Posidoniimonas polymericola: one gene and its partner. The protein of the gene in region 2 binds, or shares a complex with, the protein of the main gene of each other region. Links are inferred from orthologs where the notes say so. Each region holds a gene or a part of one and is shown on either strand. Other genes may lie near its edges.

The links. The genes of interacting proteins can lie anywhere in the genome.
Region 1: the proteins of Pla123a_RS09970 (region 2) and Pla123a_RS20170 are in contact, whole or in part, in a solved structure (PDB 1A0O), measured with the Escherichia coli proteins. The link is inferred for Posidoniimonas polymericola from one-to-one orthologs.

The regions. Positions count from the first base shown.
Region 1 is NZ_SJPO01000011.1:130,775-138,314, reverse strand. What follows is about bases 2,617-6,019. They hold Pla123a_RS20170 (hybrid sensor histidine kinase/response regulator), read left to right. Parts: upstream 2,617-2,978; coding sequence 2,979-5,819; downstream 5,820-6,019. Other genes in these bases: Pla123a_RS20165 (chemotaxis protein CheW), read left to right, coding at 5,823-6,019; Pla123a_RS20175 (NYN domain-containing protein), read left to right, coding at 2,617-2,829. Outside these bases: Pla123a_RS20185 (ABC transporter permease subunit), read left to right, coding at 1-725; Pla123a_RS20180 (aspartate/ornithine carbamoyltransferase family protein), read left to right, coding at 820-2,091; more of Pla123a_RS20175, read left to right, coding at 2,113-2,616; more of Pla123a_RS20165, read left to right, coding at 6,020-6,287; Pla123a_RS20160 (methyl-accepting chemotaxis protein), read left to right, coding at 6,341-7,540. UniProt on the Escherichia coli protein: Involved in the transmission of sensory signals from the chemoreceptors to the flagellar motors. CheA is autophosphorylated; it can transfer its phosphate group to either CheB or CheY.
Region 2 is NZ_SJPO01000004.1:222,141-229,269, forward strand. Bases 1,441-4,432 are described here. They hold Pla123a_RS09970 (response regulator), read left to right. Parts: upstream 1,441-2,751; coding sequence 2,752-3,114; downstream 3,115-4,432. Other genes in these bases: Pla123a_RS09955 ((5-formylfuran-3-yl)methyl phosphate synthase), read left to right, coding at 1,441-1,442; Pla123a_RS09960 (hypothetical protein), read left to right, coding at 1,755-1,961; Pla123a_RS09965 (polyhydroxyalkanoic acid system family protein), read left to right, coding at 2,180-2,482; Pla123a_RS09975 (peroxiredoxin), read right to left, coding at 3,264-3,857; Pla123a_RS09980 (HAD family hydrolase), read right to left, coding at 4,031-4,432. Also shown: Pla123a_RS09950 (sodium:proton antiporter), read right to left, coding at 1-431; more of Pla123a_RS09955, read left to right, coding at 693-1,440; more of Pla123a_RS09980, read right to left, coding at 4,433-4,654; Pla123a_RS09985 (B12-binding domain-containing radical SAM protein), read right to left, coding at 4,703-6,184; Pla123a_RS09990 (hypothetical protein), read right to left, coding at 6,368-7,129. UniProt on the Escherichia coli protein: Involved in the transmission of sensory signals from the chemoreceptors to the flagellar motors.

The sequences.
Region 1 (7,540 bases), on a different replicon or contig from region 2:
CGATGGGCCTGGCGCTGCCGATTATGGCGGTCTGCCTGTACATGGTGATGAGCTGGGCGCCGTGGTACATCGCCTACGTGCTGCTGTTCAACATGCTGGTCGGACCGGTGTTCTCCGCCGGCAGCGTCTGCAACGAGCGGGAACGTCAGACGCTCGACCTGCTGCTGACCACGCTCATCAGCCCCTGGCAGATGCTGTGGGGTAAGCTGCTGAGTGGTCTGCGGGTGTCGGTGGTGCTGACGTCGTTCCTGCTGTGGCCGGTGCTGCTGGCGTGCATGATGCCGCTGGACTACTGGAACAACCTGCTCACCATGGCGGGGTACTTCCTGGTGGTCGCGCTCGCTTGCCTGACCACCGCGCTGACGGCGCTGTTCTGCTCAACGATCTACCGCAAGACGTCCAGCAGCCTGATGACGACCTACGTGCTGATCCTGACGATGTTCGTGGCGCCGCTGGCGGCCCGGTTCTTCTCCGAGACCTTCTACCAGGGGACCACCGGGGCCCGTGTGGTGCACGCGGTCGGCAGCGTGAGCCCATTCGCGGCGGTTTTCGCGTTGCCGCTGGACATCGAACGGGCGGACGGCAGGTCCGAGACCGCCAAGCAGCAGGCGATCGGCGACCTGCCCCTGTTCTTTGGGTACGTCGGGTGGTCGGTGCTGTACAACCTGACGCTGCTGCTGCTGATTATGTGGCTGTTCCACGCCCGCTGGCGGGTGTCAGAATAGCGCCGCCGGGGACCGCTCGGCGGGGCAGGGTGGATTGCCTGCGGCGGGGGGCTGTGCGATAAATCTAGGCAACGCCAGCGCAAGGAGCCCCACGTTGTCTACGCCCACCGATCACGAGTCGCCCCTCGCCCCCCCGAGGACGCAGGACGAGCTGAACCTCGAGCATTTCTCCTCGCGGCTAGACCGGCCCGTGCTGATGAAGGCCCCCGAGTTCCAGCGGGGAGACCGGCTGCGGCACGTGGTGTTCTCCGGCCAGTTCAACCCGGGGATGCTCTCCGAGCTGGCCGAGACCGCCGACATGATCCGGCTGCTGTCGAAGTCGCGTGACGGGCAGGACTTCCTCCGCGGGCTGCTGGCTCACCGCCGGGCGATGCTGTACTTCACCCAGCCGTCGACCCGCACGTTCTTGTCGTTCATGGCGGCCTGCCAGGTGCTCGGCATCACCTGCAACGAGGTGCGCGACCCGCAGACCTCTTCGGAAACCAAGGGCGAGACCCGCTTCGACTCGATCCGGATGTTCTCGAGCTACTTCGACCTGATCATCATGCGGTCGCCCGTCGCGAAGCTGGCCGAGTCGTGCGCCTACCTAATGAACGACCTCGAGCGGAGCGGCCAGCGGAGCGTGCCGCTGATCAACGCCGGCAGCGGCGCCGACGAGCACCCGACCCAGGCGCTCCTGGACATCTACACGCTGCAGCGGACCTTCAACTTCGAGAACCCGAACGACTCGCCCGGCGGCGACAAGCTGGAGCGGCTCCGCCTGATGCCGGGCTACGAGGGCCTGTCCAAGGGGCTGGAGAACAAGACCTACGCCTTCTGCGGCGACATCGGCCGGGGCCGGACCGTGCGGTCGCTGGCGATGCTGCTGGCGATGTACGAGGGCGTGCGGCTGGTTTTCATCTCGCCGGACCACCCGAAGCTCCGCATCCGTGACGACCTGCGTCAGCGGCTGCTGGACCGCGGGGTGCCGATCTACGAGCTCGACTCGTTCGAGTCGCTGCTGGACGGCAAGCCGGTGATCGAGCAGGTGGACGCGCTCTACATGACCCGCGTGCAGAAGGAACACGACAGCCCCGAGGACGCCGAGTCGATGGCGGCGATCGACACGCTCAAGTACCGGCTGACGCCCGAGCTGGTCACCCGGATGCGGCTGTACGCCCCGATCCTGCACCCGTTCCCGCGGGACCAGCACTTCGGCGAGATCCCACCGGAGGTCGACGACGACCCCCGCGCCATGTACTTCCGCCAGGCCCGCAACGGCATGTGGATCCGCGCCGCGCTCCTGGCGCACGTGATGGACGTCGACCACAGCATCGCGCGGCACTTCTTCGAGACCTACCGCGAGCGTCACGTCTACAACGACTAGCCCCGCCCAGAGCGACCAGCCATGGCCCGCTCACCCGCGCGTGTGCGACTATTGATCGACGGCTACAACCTGCTGCACGCGACCGACGTGCACGGGTCCGACCGCCTGGCGGGGACGCTGCAGGGCGCCCGCGAGGCGCTGCTGGCCTTCATCGCGTCGCGGCTGGTCAAGCGAGAGCGTGCGCGGGCGACCATCGTGTTCGACGCGGCCGGCGCGCTGCCCGGCCTGCCCGACGAGTACTCCTACGAGGGCATCCACGTGCTGTTTGCCCGCAAGTACCCCGACGCCGACGCGATGCTCGAGGCGCTCGTCGAGTCCGACCGCGCGCCGAAGGAGCTGCTGGTGATCTCCGGCGACCGCCGGGTGCAGCGGGCGGCCCGCCGCCGGGGCGCCGCGTGGCAGGGCAGCGCCGAGTGGAACCGGGAGTTGCGGGGCCGGCGCCCCCACGCGATCCAGGGTCAGGCGCCCGAAAAGCAGCCGCCCGCCGACGTCGGCGACGCCGCTTTTTGGGTGTCGGAGTTCTCGCTGCCGCTGCCGGAACCCGAGCCGCAACGACCCACTCCGACGCCGCCCAAACGGCTGGCGGCGCGTCCCTCTGAGGAGGGTGCGGCAAACGCGCCGAGCCGCGGAGCGGCAGAACCGCTAGAGTCGGCAGAAAGCCCCTTCCCGCCCGGCTACGCGGAAGATCTAGCCGCAGAGCTGGAAAAAACAGACCGCCGCCCGCTCGACGACGAGTAGACCGCCTCCCGCGGGTCGGCGGCGCAAGCCGAGCAACCGGGACAACCCGCCGCACGCACGGGCCGACGAAGGCCCCCTCTCAGCGCCGCCGCACCGCGTCGGGTTCTGTTTACCACCACCGGCCGCTGCGCACGCGATGTGACCTACTTTTGCACATCGAACACATCCTTGCGCTGGCTCCCACAGAACCAGCGTTCCGACACTCGCTGGAGGTGATGGTGGAAGACAACGAACTGATGAACGACTTCGTCGTGGAGGCGAAGGAACACCTAGCGGATGTCGAGAACCAGTTCCTCGCTATCGAGGAACAGGGCGCGAATATCGATGTCAACCTCGTCAACGAGGTGTTCCGCGCGATCCACTCCATCAAGGGCGCCGCCGGCTTCCTGGGGCTGACCACGGTCAACGACCTGGCCCACAGCCTCGAGAACCTGCTGAACATGATGCGCAATAAGGAGCTGACGCCGACGTCGGTCACTATTGACGTCATGCTGAAGGCGGCCGACACGCTGTCTTCGATGATCGACGACGTGAACAACTCTGGGTCGTTCGACATCAGCAAGCACGTCGCGGCGCTGGACGCGATCGCCGAGGGCAACGAGCCCGCTCCGGCGGCCGCCGCAGAAGCCGCCGCGCCCGCCGCGGAAGAGCCCGCAGAAGAGCCCACCGAAGAGCCGGCTCCGGCCGCCAGCGAGATGAGCCTCGACGACCAGATCGAGGCCGCCATCGCCGCCAAGCTGGCCGAGAAGAATGCCGCCAAGGCCGCCCAAGAGGCGCCCGCCGCCCCCGCACCGGCCGCGCCGGCGCCCCCAACTCCCGAACCCCCGAAGGCTACGCCCATGGCTGAGGACTCACAAACCACCAAGCCGACCCCGACGCCCGCGGCGGACGCCAGCATCCGCGTTTCGGTCACGGTTCTGGACTGCCTGATGAACCTGGCCGGCGAGCTCGTGCTCAGCCGCAACCAGCTGATGCAGGCGGTCGCTTCGGAAGAGCAGTCCGGGCTCGAGGCGACCTCGGCGCGGATCGACCAGGTCACCAGCGAGCTGCAGGAAGCGATCATGCAGACCCGCATGCAGCAGATCGGGTCGGTGTTCAGCCGCTTCCCCCGAGTCGTCCGCGACCTGAGCGCCAAGCTCGGCAAGCAGTGCGACCTCAACATCGAGGGCAAGGAGGTCGAGGTCGACAAGACGATCGTCGAGGCGATCGGCGACCCGCTCACCCACCTGATCCGCAACTCGGTCGACCACGGCCTCGAGTCGCCTGACGTCCGCGTGCAGAAGGGCAAGCCGGCGACCGGGAAGATCGACCTGCGGGCCTTCTACCAGGCCGGCAAGGTGCGGATCGAGATCGTCGACGACGGCGGCGGCATCAACCCCGCCGTGCTGAAGGAGAAGGCGGTCTCCAAGGGCATTATCACCCAGGAGAAGGCCGACCAGATGGGCGACCGCGAGGCGGTCCGCCTGATCTTCGCCCCCGGCTTCTCGACCGCCAAGGAAGTCACCGACGTCAGCGGCCGCGGCGTGGGGATGGACGTCGTGCGGACGAACATCGCCAAGCTGGGCGGCACGGTCGACGTCGAGTCGGTCCTGGGCAAGGGCACCAGCATCATCGTCACCCTGCCGCTGACGCTGGCGATCATCCCGTCGCTGATCATTCAGGCCGGCGGCGACCGCTTCGCAATCCCGCAGGTCAACATCGCCGAGCTGGTGCGGGTCCGTGAGAACGAACGCGACACCAAGCTCGGACGCGTCAAGGACGCCGAGGTCCTCCGCCTGCGTGGCAGCCTGCTGCCGCTGGTCCGGTTGAACGAGGCCCTGGGATGCGGCACCGCCGAAGAACAGGCCCGGAGCAAGACCGGCGCCACCAACATCATCGTGGTCGACTCCGGTCAGACGCGGTTCGGGATGGTGGTGGACGCCCTGCACGACTCGGAGGAGATCGTGGTCAAGCCGCTGGGCCGGCACCACAAGAACTGCCGCACCCTGGCGGGCGCCACGATCCTGGGCGACGGCCACGTCGCGCTGATCCTGGACATCGCCGGCGTCGCGGCGGACGAGGACCTGCGGACCGACGAGGAACTGCGGGCCGCAGCCGGCAAGGACAACGAGCACGTCGATGAAGAAGTCGACATGCAGGCGGTCATGCTGTTCGAGAACGGCCCGAACGAACAGTTCGCCGCCCCGATGGACCTGATCGCCCGGATCGAGCGGATCCGCAACGACCAGATCGACACGGTTGGCGGTCAAGAGGTGCTGCAGTACAAGAACGCGACGCTGCCGCTGATCCGGCTGGAGAACTGCATCCGGGCGATGCCGCCCGAGATGATGGACCGCTCCTACGTGGTGGTGTTCGAGGTGAAGGGCCGCGAGGTTGGCCTGGTCGCCCCGGTGCTGCACGACATCACCAACGTCACGACGAACGTCGACACCTCGACCTTCGCCGAGCAGGGCGTGGTGGGCTCGCTGGTCCGCAACGACCACACAGTGCGGCTGATCGATTTCTACGAGATCGCCCAGCTCTCGCACCCCGAGTGGTTCCTCGGCGAAGAAGAAGAGGAGTTCGCCGAGAACTCGCTGCCGCCGCTGATCCTGCTGGCCGAGGACTCGACCTTCTTCCGCACGCAGGTGATGAAGATGTTCGAGGAGAAGGGCTACCGGGTCGAGCCGTGCGAGGACGGCCAGATCGCCTGGGACAAGCTCAACAGCGGTCAGTACACGCCGGACGTCGTGGTGACCGACATCGAGATGCCCAACATGGACGGATTCCAGCTCTGCCAGAAGATCCGCGACTCGGCCAGCCTGTGTGCGGTGCCGGTGATCGCCCTGACCTCGCTGGCCGGCACTTCGGACATCCAGCGCGGCATCGAGGTCGGCATCGACGACTACCAGATCAAGATGGACCGCGAGAAGCTGCTGAACGCCATCCGGAACTTCGCCGACCACGGCGTCGACCGCAACAAGAACCAAACCCAGCTAGTGGAGGCCTAAACCATGAGCACCGCAATTGCAGAGATGAACGGCGCCCGTGTAGGCGAGCAGCAGTTTGCAACCTTCTACCTGGGTGACATGCTGTTCGGCGTAAACATCCGCAGCGTTCAAGAGATCAACCGCCAAGTGGACATCACCCCGGTCCCGCACGCCCCCAAGCACGTGCGCGGCGTGATCAACCTGCGGGGCGAGGTGGCCACGGTCATCGACCTCCGCACCGTGCTGGGGATGCCCCCGGCAGAAGACTCCCGCGACGCCCGCAACCTGATTGTGGCCTCGCAGGGCGAGGCGATCGGCCTGTGGGTTGACCGGATCTCCGACATCCTGACCGTCAAGACCGACGAGATCTCGCCCTCGCCGGCCAACGTCGACGGGATCGACGGCCGCTTCTTCCAGGGCGTTTACACCCTGGAGAAGGACATTGTCGTGCTGCTGGACACCGAGCAGGTGCTGGCGGACCGCGACTGACCCTATCCTCACGACCAACCTTCTTCTCTCGATAGACAGGGACCCCACTCGCCATGAAGATGCGCACCAAACTGATCGTCGGCTTCCTTGTGTGCGGGCTCGCCCCGCTGCTGGTAGCCGGTCTCGCAGGATACTGGACCTCGACCAGCGGCATGACCTCCGTCCAGGAGCACGCCACGGCCGACATGCGCGCCAAAGCGACCGCGTTCCTGCAGTCGCAGCAGGCGCTCAAGCGGGTCCAGATTGAGGACTACTTCAAGCAGATCCGCGACCAGGTGCTGACCTTCGCCGAGAACCGCATGGTGGTCGGGGCGATGCGTGAGTTCCCTTCGCGTTTCGACTCTTACAGCGAGCAGGCGGGGGTCTCGGAAGCGGATGTGCCGCGTCTGCGTGAGGAGCTGGCCAGTTACTACACCGACGAGTTCGGTGCGGAGTACACCTCGCAGAACGCCGGCTCCGTGGCGTCGACCGGCGAGTTCCTGGCCAAGCTCGACGACGAGTCGATCGCGTTGCAGCACGCCTACATCAAGGCCAACTCGAACCCGCTGGGCTCGAAGCACATGCTGGACACGGCCGAGGAAGAGTCGGACTACGGCCAGCTGCACAAGCTGGTCCACCCGGTCATCCGCGACTACCTCGATAAGTTCGGGTACTACGACATTTTCCTGATCGACAACGAGTCGGGCGATGTCGTCTACTCGGTGTTCAAGGAGCTCGACTACACGACCTCGCTGGTAGACGGCCCGTACGCCCAGACCAACTTCGGCGACGCCTTCCGCAAGGCCCGCAAGCTGGAAAAGGGTGAGTTCGTGCTGGTCGACTTCGCCCAGTACACCCCGAGCTACGAGGCCCCGGCCAGCTTTATCGCGGCCCCGGTTTTCGACGGCGACGTCCGCCTAGGCGTGGTCTGCTTCCAGATGCCGGTCGACCGCATCCTGACGATTATGAACTACCGCGAGGGGTTGGGCGAAACCGGCGAGACCATCCTGGTCGGAGCGGACAACCGGATGCGTTCTGACTCGCACCTCGAGCCGGAAAGCCACTCGCTGACCAATTCCTTCCGCAACCCCGAAGAGGGGAGCATCCGCTCGGAGTCGGTCGACAAGGCCCTGAAGGGCGAGGCCGGCGTCGAGGTCGTGAACGACTACCGCGGCGAGGAGGCCATAGTCGCCTACGGCCCGGTGGACCTGCTCGGCATCGAGTGGGCCCTGCTCGCCAAGATGGACACCAACGAGGCCTTCGCCGCCGTGCGT
Region 2 (7,129 bases):
CACCAGTGTTCGGTGAATGGGATCAGCGGCAGCAGGGCGATCGCGCCCAGCAGCAGCACAAACGGGATCACGGTCCAGACCGGCGGAGCAACAATCCCCTCCCCATGACCGTGGTCGGCGTGCTCAGCGTCGGCGTGCTCGGAATCCGAGTGGCCGGCCTCACCGGCCTGCTCACCGGCGTGGTCGTCGGCCGCGTGTTCCTCATCGGCGTGCTCGCCATCGGCGTGGTCTTCGTCCGCGTGCGCAGCGTCGGCATGACCGCCGTCGGCGTGCTCAGTGGCGCCGTGCGCCGCGTTGGACGCCACAATTAGCGCGGTTGCCTTTTGGGGCAGACCAGCCACCAATGCCGCCACATAGATAGCGGCCACCAGCACAATTGCGAGAACGACCTTGCCGCCGCCTTCAGCGGAGTGATGGGACTCTGTAGACATGTGCGGCTTCGATCCGTTGTTATTGTCCGCCAGTGATCAACCGAGAGAGACGGTTAAAGGTAGCGAGCGTACTAATATTCGTCTATTGGAGTCGCGGGGCGCAACGACGCCCGCGGGGCGGCTCCAGCGAGGCAAGCTTAGGCCCCGCCGCCCGGCGCCGGTCGCGCCGGCGCGCTCGCGGAACGGGCGGATCTCCACAGCAGCGCGTCCCCGCCGTTAGAATCGGACCAACCGTAGCCACGCCCCCTTGAGGCCAAGCGAGTGCCCACCGAGCTGCCGACCACCCCACCGACCATGCTGCTGATCAGTGTGCAAGAACTTGCCGAAGTCGACGCCTGCCTGGCGGGCGGCGCCGACCTGGTCGACATCAAGGACCCGTCACGTGGCCCGCTGGGGCGGCCCGCCGCCGAGCAGGTCCGCGCGATCACCGATCGCGTAGGCGGGGCGCGGCCGGTCACGGTGGCCGCCGGCGACCTGGGCGAGTTGCCGGCCGCCGGGCTTGCGGCCTGGGCCGACGACGCCGGGGCGCGGTTCGTCAAGCTTGGGCTTCCCACGGCAGGCGAGCAGTCAACGCTAGCCGGCCTGTCGGCGGTCCGTGCCGCGCTGGACCAGAAAACGGCCCTGGCCCCGGTCCTGTACGCGGACCTGCTGCCGGAGCCCCCACCGCTGAGTCTGCTGCAAAGCCTCCGCCAGGCGGCCGACGCCTCGTGGCTGGTTGTGGACACCGCCGACAAGTCGGGTCGTCCTCTGAACGCTATCTGGAGCCGACAGCAGATCACCCAACTACTGTCAGACGCGGCAGATGCGGGCATGCGGGTAGCGTTGGCGGGGCGGCTGGGCCTTGCCGGGCTGGCCTCGCTGCGGCGGCTGGCGCCAGCCGTGCTGGGGGTCCGCGGCGCTGTCTGCGTCGGCGGCCGGACGGGTAAAATCGATGCGGCGTTGGTGTCAACGGTTGCAGCGTTGGTCTGCGCGGGGCCCGCTGCGGCAAGAGTGCCAAGCGAAAAAACTTGACACGGCCCCGCCAATCCCGATACTCGGCATTTGTGGTGAGACCAACAGAACCCAACGAGTCTTGTCGAGCGGCGCCGCTCGATGGCTGCGGCTCAACCTTTTCTGCCAGGCGGCTGGCTCTGTTGCAGCGGTTTCTAAACCGCGACGCCACGGCGAGTTCGGTCCGACATGGCGTCGGGGCCGGCTCAGCCCCGCGGCACAGGAAGCCGGGGGATCCACGAGATGGAGACTCACGATGGCGCACGGCGGGCGTACGCGTCTGGTCGGACAGTCCGGCCGCCGCGTATCCGCCACAACAAGAGGGCAACCATTGTGCAACGTTCTGTACTAGATGCGATTCGTGAGGGAGATTGGGACTTCGAGCCCGACGACATCAGCGATACTGTTCACCCCGCCACCCCCGCCCTGCCCGGCACCCACGAGAAGATCTCCGTGCTCGCCGCCCGGGCCGAACGCGGGCTGCCCCTGTGGCACGGCCGCGACCGGCTGACCTACGAAGACCTGCCCAGAGAACGCTAATCGGCGTTCCCCGCGGCTCTGCCTGCGGCAACTAGCCTCCCCCTGCCCGAGCGCCCCCGCGCCCGGGGTGTCTGTGGGTGCACCCACGGCCGTGCAATTGCCGGTGCACTGCGAGCGGGGCCGGCCTACCTGCCCAACCCGCCAAGCGTTACACTACCGGCAGACCCGCCACAATGCTCAATGGCGGCCCCCCTACCCGCTAGCCGATAGCAATCGCGATGCCCCAGTTCGAAGTCTCGGTCCCCCATGGCCAATCCAAGCAGGACGCCCACGAACGGCTCAAGAACTTCTCTGAGAAGGTTCGGGAGCACTACTCCGAGATGGTGAAGGAAGTCGAACAGAACTGGGAGGGCGACACCCTGCACTTCGGTTTCAAGACCATGGGGGTCGGTATTAAGGGAAACCTGACCGTCAACGACAACGACATCCACGTCCGCGGCGACCTGCCGTTCACCGCGATGATGTTCAAGGGCAAGATCGAGTCGACGCTCCGCGACGAGATCACCCGCCTGCTGACCTGATTCAGCCCCAGGCGCCCCCGGCCACTCTAACGGGGTTCCCCACAGCAGCGCCGCCGGTCGTGCCGGCTGGTCCGGATACGCGACCCGATCGTGCCGGTTGGTCGTGTCGGCGGCCCGCCGCCGCGATCTTCTCTCAATACCGGTTGACTGGTCCCGCTAGCGACCTAGGTTTCGTTGACAGAAATCGCGGCGCAGGCGTGGCCACCAACGGCCCATCGTTCCGCAGCGCCTGCAAATGGATCGCGAACTACTGCGAGGAGCTTCCAAAGATGAGTACACGAGTTCTGGTGGCCGACGATTCGAGCACGATGCGCAAGATCATCCTCCGCTCACTGAACGCCGTGGGCGTCCCGAGCGCCATTGAGGCCGCCGATGGAGAAGAAGCCATCAACGCCTTTAAGCCGGGCGAGTTCGACCTGGTCCTGACCGATTGGAACATGCCGCGGAAGAACGGCCTGGAGGTAATCCAGGAGATCCGCAAGCAGGACACCAACGTCACGATCATTATGGTCACGACCGAGGCCGAGAAGTCGCGCGTGCTGGAAGCGATCCAGGCGGGCGTCTCCGACTACCTGGTCAAGCCATTCACGGCCGACACGCTCCGCGAGAAGCTCGAGAAGCACGGCTGCTGAGCGGGCGCTGGTTGGGGGGGGCGATGGGCGCTAGTTGCCCGGAGCACGCCACCCAGCCGATCACCTACGAATAAAAAAAGGCGGCTGCCCTTTGGGGCAGCCGCCTTTTTATCGTTTTCAACGAGCGCCTGGCGCCCTCAAACCAGCGCCTAGCCGGTGTACTCGGCGTTGAAGAACTCCTTGCTGGCGTCGACCGACGGCTTGATCGTCCGCGAGCCTTCCTTCCAGTTGGCGGGGCAGACCTCGCCGTTCTTCTCGAAGTACTGCAGGGCCTCGACCATCCGGAGCGCCTCGTCGACGCTGCGGCCCAGCGGCAGGTCGTTCACCACCTGGTGGCGAACCACGCCGTCCTTGTCGATCAGGAACAGGCCACGCAGCGCGACCCCGCCATCCAAGAGCACGTCGTAGTCCCTGGCGATCGACTTGCTGAGGTCGGCCACCAGCGGGTAGGCCGTAGCGCCGATGCCGCCCGAGTTGCGCGCGGTCTGGGTCCAGGCGAGGTGCGAGAAGTGGCTGTCGACCGAACAGCCAAGGATCTGCACGCCCTTCTCTTCGAACTTGGCGGCCGCCTCGGAGAACGCGATGATCTCCGTCGGGCAGACGAACGTGAAGTCCAACGGGTAGAAGAACAGCAGCACGTACTTGCCGCGGTAGTCCGACAGCTTCAGCTCCTTGAACGTCCCGTCCGGCATGACCGCTTGGGCGGTGAAATCTGGGGCTTCTTTCTGGACGAGCACGCTCATCGGGGAACCTCGCTTATCGATGTTTAGGGGGGATGCAGTGGGGCGGGCCGCCAGGTCGTTCGGCCCCGGCCGGCCCTGTCTGGACAGTTATACGGGGACCGGCCCGGGCGATGAAGGGGCAGAATCGACGCATAGCAGCCATGCATCGCACGCATGGCCCCAGCCGATTGGAGTCACCACGCAACGCCCCGCCGCCGCAGCTCGCCGGCGAGCTGCTCGGTCGACTCGAACGGCACGGCGTCGATCCCCACGGCGACGGCCCCCGCGACGTTCTCGTGGCGGTCGTCGGTGAAGAACAGCTCGCCCAGCTCGCAGCCGGCCCGCTCGGCGGCCTGGTCGTAGATCTCGCGGTCCGGCTTCATCGACCGGGCGCCGAAGCTGGTCACGTGCAGCTCGAATGCTTCATTGAGCTGCGGGAAGCTGCTGGTCAGGAACGGCCAGTGCACCGCGTTGGTATTCGACAAGATCCCCAGCCGGTGGCCGGCCGCCGCAAGCGCAGTGACCAGCTCCAGCGACGCGTCAATCGGGGCGAAGATGTCGCTGCAGGCCAGCTCGAGCGCCGCGCGGTCCGGCGACGAGTTGGTCGCCTCGCAAAACCAGGCGTAGTACTCGTCGGGCGTGAGCCGACCGCACTCGAACTGCCACTGGATGTCGTCGGGCGTGCCGGTCGGGAACGCCGCCGCGCGGACCGCGTCCTCACGGATCCCGGCTACCTCGGCCATCTGGCGGACCATGGTGTCGTTGCAGAACCGGACCAGCACGTTGCCGAGATCGAAGTACAGGAACTTGGGCTTCATGCCGCCGATTCTAGACCATCGGGTCGAGAACGATCAGGCGCCCCCAGCTCAGGTTTCCTGCAGCCGCAGTCGGCAGACCTCGCGGAAATGGTGACCGTAGATCCACAGCCGCACCGCCAGCGCGAAGTGCTGCGGGCGGTTCCAGGCGGTCCAGCCCAGCAGCCGCCAGAACTGGCCGCGACCCCGCGACCAGACGCCCAGCCGCCAGACGCTGCGGCCAAACGCCATCAGTTGTCCCACCGTCAGCCGCGGCCGGAGCGGCGGTGTGCGGTAGTCGCTCAGGAATGTCTTGAGCCGCTGGTAGTATGCCTCGGGCGCGTAGACGCTGTTCATGATCGACTTGTAGCCGGCGGTCAGCCGGTCGAGCGGCATCTTGGTGAGCACGTTGGTGGTGCCGTCGACGTTGTCGCCGCTGCTGTTGGTGAGCAGCCGCCCCTGGTTCTTGAGCGACTCGTACAGCCGCGTGCCGACGGGCGCCTGCAGCAGGCCGACCATTGCGGTGACGATGCCGCTCTGCTGGATGAAGTCGATCTGCCGCCGGAAGATGCTCGCCGTGTCGGAGTCGAATCCGACGATAAACCCGGCCTGCACCTGCAGCCCAGCGCGGTGCAGCTTGCGGACGTCTGCCACGAGGTCACGCTTGAGATTCTGCGTCTTGTGGCACTCGGTGAGCGAGTCCTGGTCGGGGGTCTCGATGCCGACAAACACGGTGTCGAAACCGGCGTCAACCATCGACCGCTGGAGCGGCTCGTCGTCGGCCAGGTTGATGGTGGCCTCGGTGTAGAAGGGGGTCGGCTGCTTGCCGCGCTGCCAGCCGGCGAGCATTGGCAACAACTTGCGGACCTCCTTGCGGTTGCCGATCAGGTTGTCGTCGACAAAAAACACCGGCCCCCGCCAACCCTGCACGTACAGGCCGTCGAGCTCGGCAATCACCCGCTCGGGCGGTTTGGTGCGGGGGCGTTTGCCCAGCAGCGCGGTGACGTTGCAGAACTCGCAGTCGTAGGGGCAGCCCCGGCTGAACTGCACGCACATCGACGCGTAGCGCCGCAGCGGCGCGAGGTCCCACCGCGGCGGCGGCGTCAGCGCCAGGTCCGGCTTCTCGTCGTTCTCGTAGACCCGCCGCAGCGAACCAGACTCCAGGTCGCTGAGCATCCCCGGCAGGGTCACCTCGGCCTCGTTGAGCACCAGGTGGTCGGCCTCGTCGAACGCGTCGGGCTCGCAGGTCGCCATCGGGCCGCCGACGACGGTCTTCACGCCCGCGGCGCGGCAGCGAGACAGGATCTCGAGCGCCGACTTCTTCTGCACGGTCATGCCGCCGATCCACGCGGTGTCCGCCCACCGCAGGTCACTGGCGCGGAGGCGACGCACGTTGGTGTCGACCAGCCGCACCTCCCAGTCTGCGGGAAACATGCCGGCGACCGTGAGCAGCCCCAGCGGTGGGAACGAGGAACGCTTCCGGACGAACCACAACGCGTGGCTGAACGACCAGAACGTGTCGGGGAAGCAGGGGGCGATCAGCAGCGCGCGCATCGCAGTCTCTCTAGTAGGCGGGAGCGTTCGACGACGCTAACGCGAGGGGGAGACTCGGGGGCGCGAACGCGGGGTGTTGCGCCGAGTATAGCGCGCGTTCCAACCGCGCCAATGCCAGGTTGCATAGGGGCTAAGAAGACCTGTTTACCCGCGGGTCCTCGATCGGCGCAAGCCCGCCAGGCGTCAGGCAGCGCGGCGGCTCGCGCGCTCGTTCGTCCAATCAATTGCGCGGTCATTGGCCCACTCCAGCCGACGGTGCCACGCCCAGCCGAGGTAGCCGCCCGCCAAGAGCGCCGCGAAGAACATCCGCGGGCGGTAGAACACCAGGTAGCCGAGCAGTTGGTTGACGCCCTGCCCCACCACGCCGAACCAGTTGGTCCCCTCGGGCAGCAGCGCGACGCGCGGGATCTGCTCGGGCCAATTGGCCGACGCGCCGAGCTCGCTGATGTACCGCCAGTCGGTCAGCACGCGCCACGCCTCGGCGGCGGGCAGGCGTCCCCCGTGCATCCGCGCGCGGATAGTCAGGCTGGTCAGCGTCATGTCAGAGCTGCCGGAGTGCTCGCCGGACTGGTCTGCCTCGGCGAACTCCGGCAACGCCCGCTGCATAACGCCACGCAACTCGGCGCCGAGCGACGCGCCGCCGATCAGGATGCCGGCGGAGGCGAGCACCGACCACATGCTCTCGAAGGTGATCCACTCGCTGCAGTAGAGGAAGACAATCAGCGCGGTCGCCAGCGTCAGCGGCGCCGTTTGGCTGAGCACCGCCAGCACTACCTGATCGCCGCCCAGCAGCGTCGCGATCAACGACCAGGCCTGCTCCAGCACGGCCCAGCACGCGCCCCGCGGCCCGTGCAGCAGCATCAGCAGTGCCAGCACGACCCACCCCCCCGGCGGCGCGCGGCGCCAGAGTGTGGCTCTGCGGGAGACTCCGCGGGGAACCTGGGC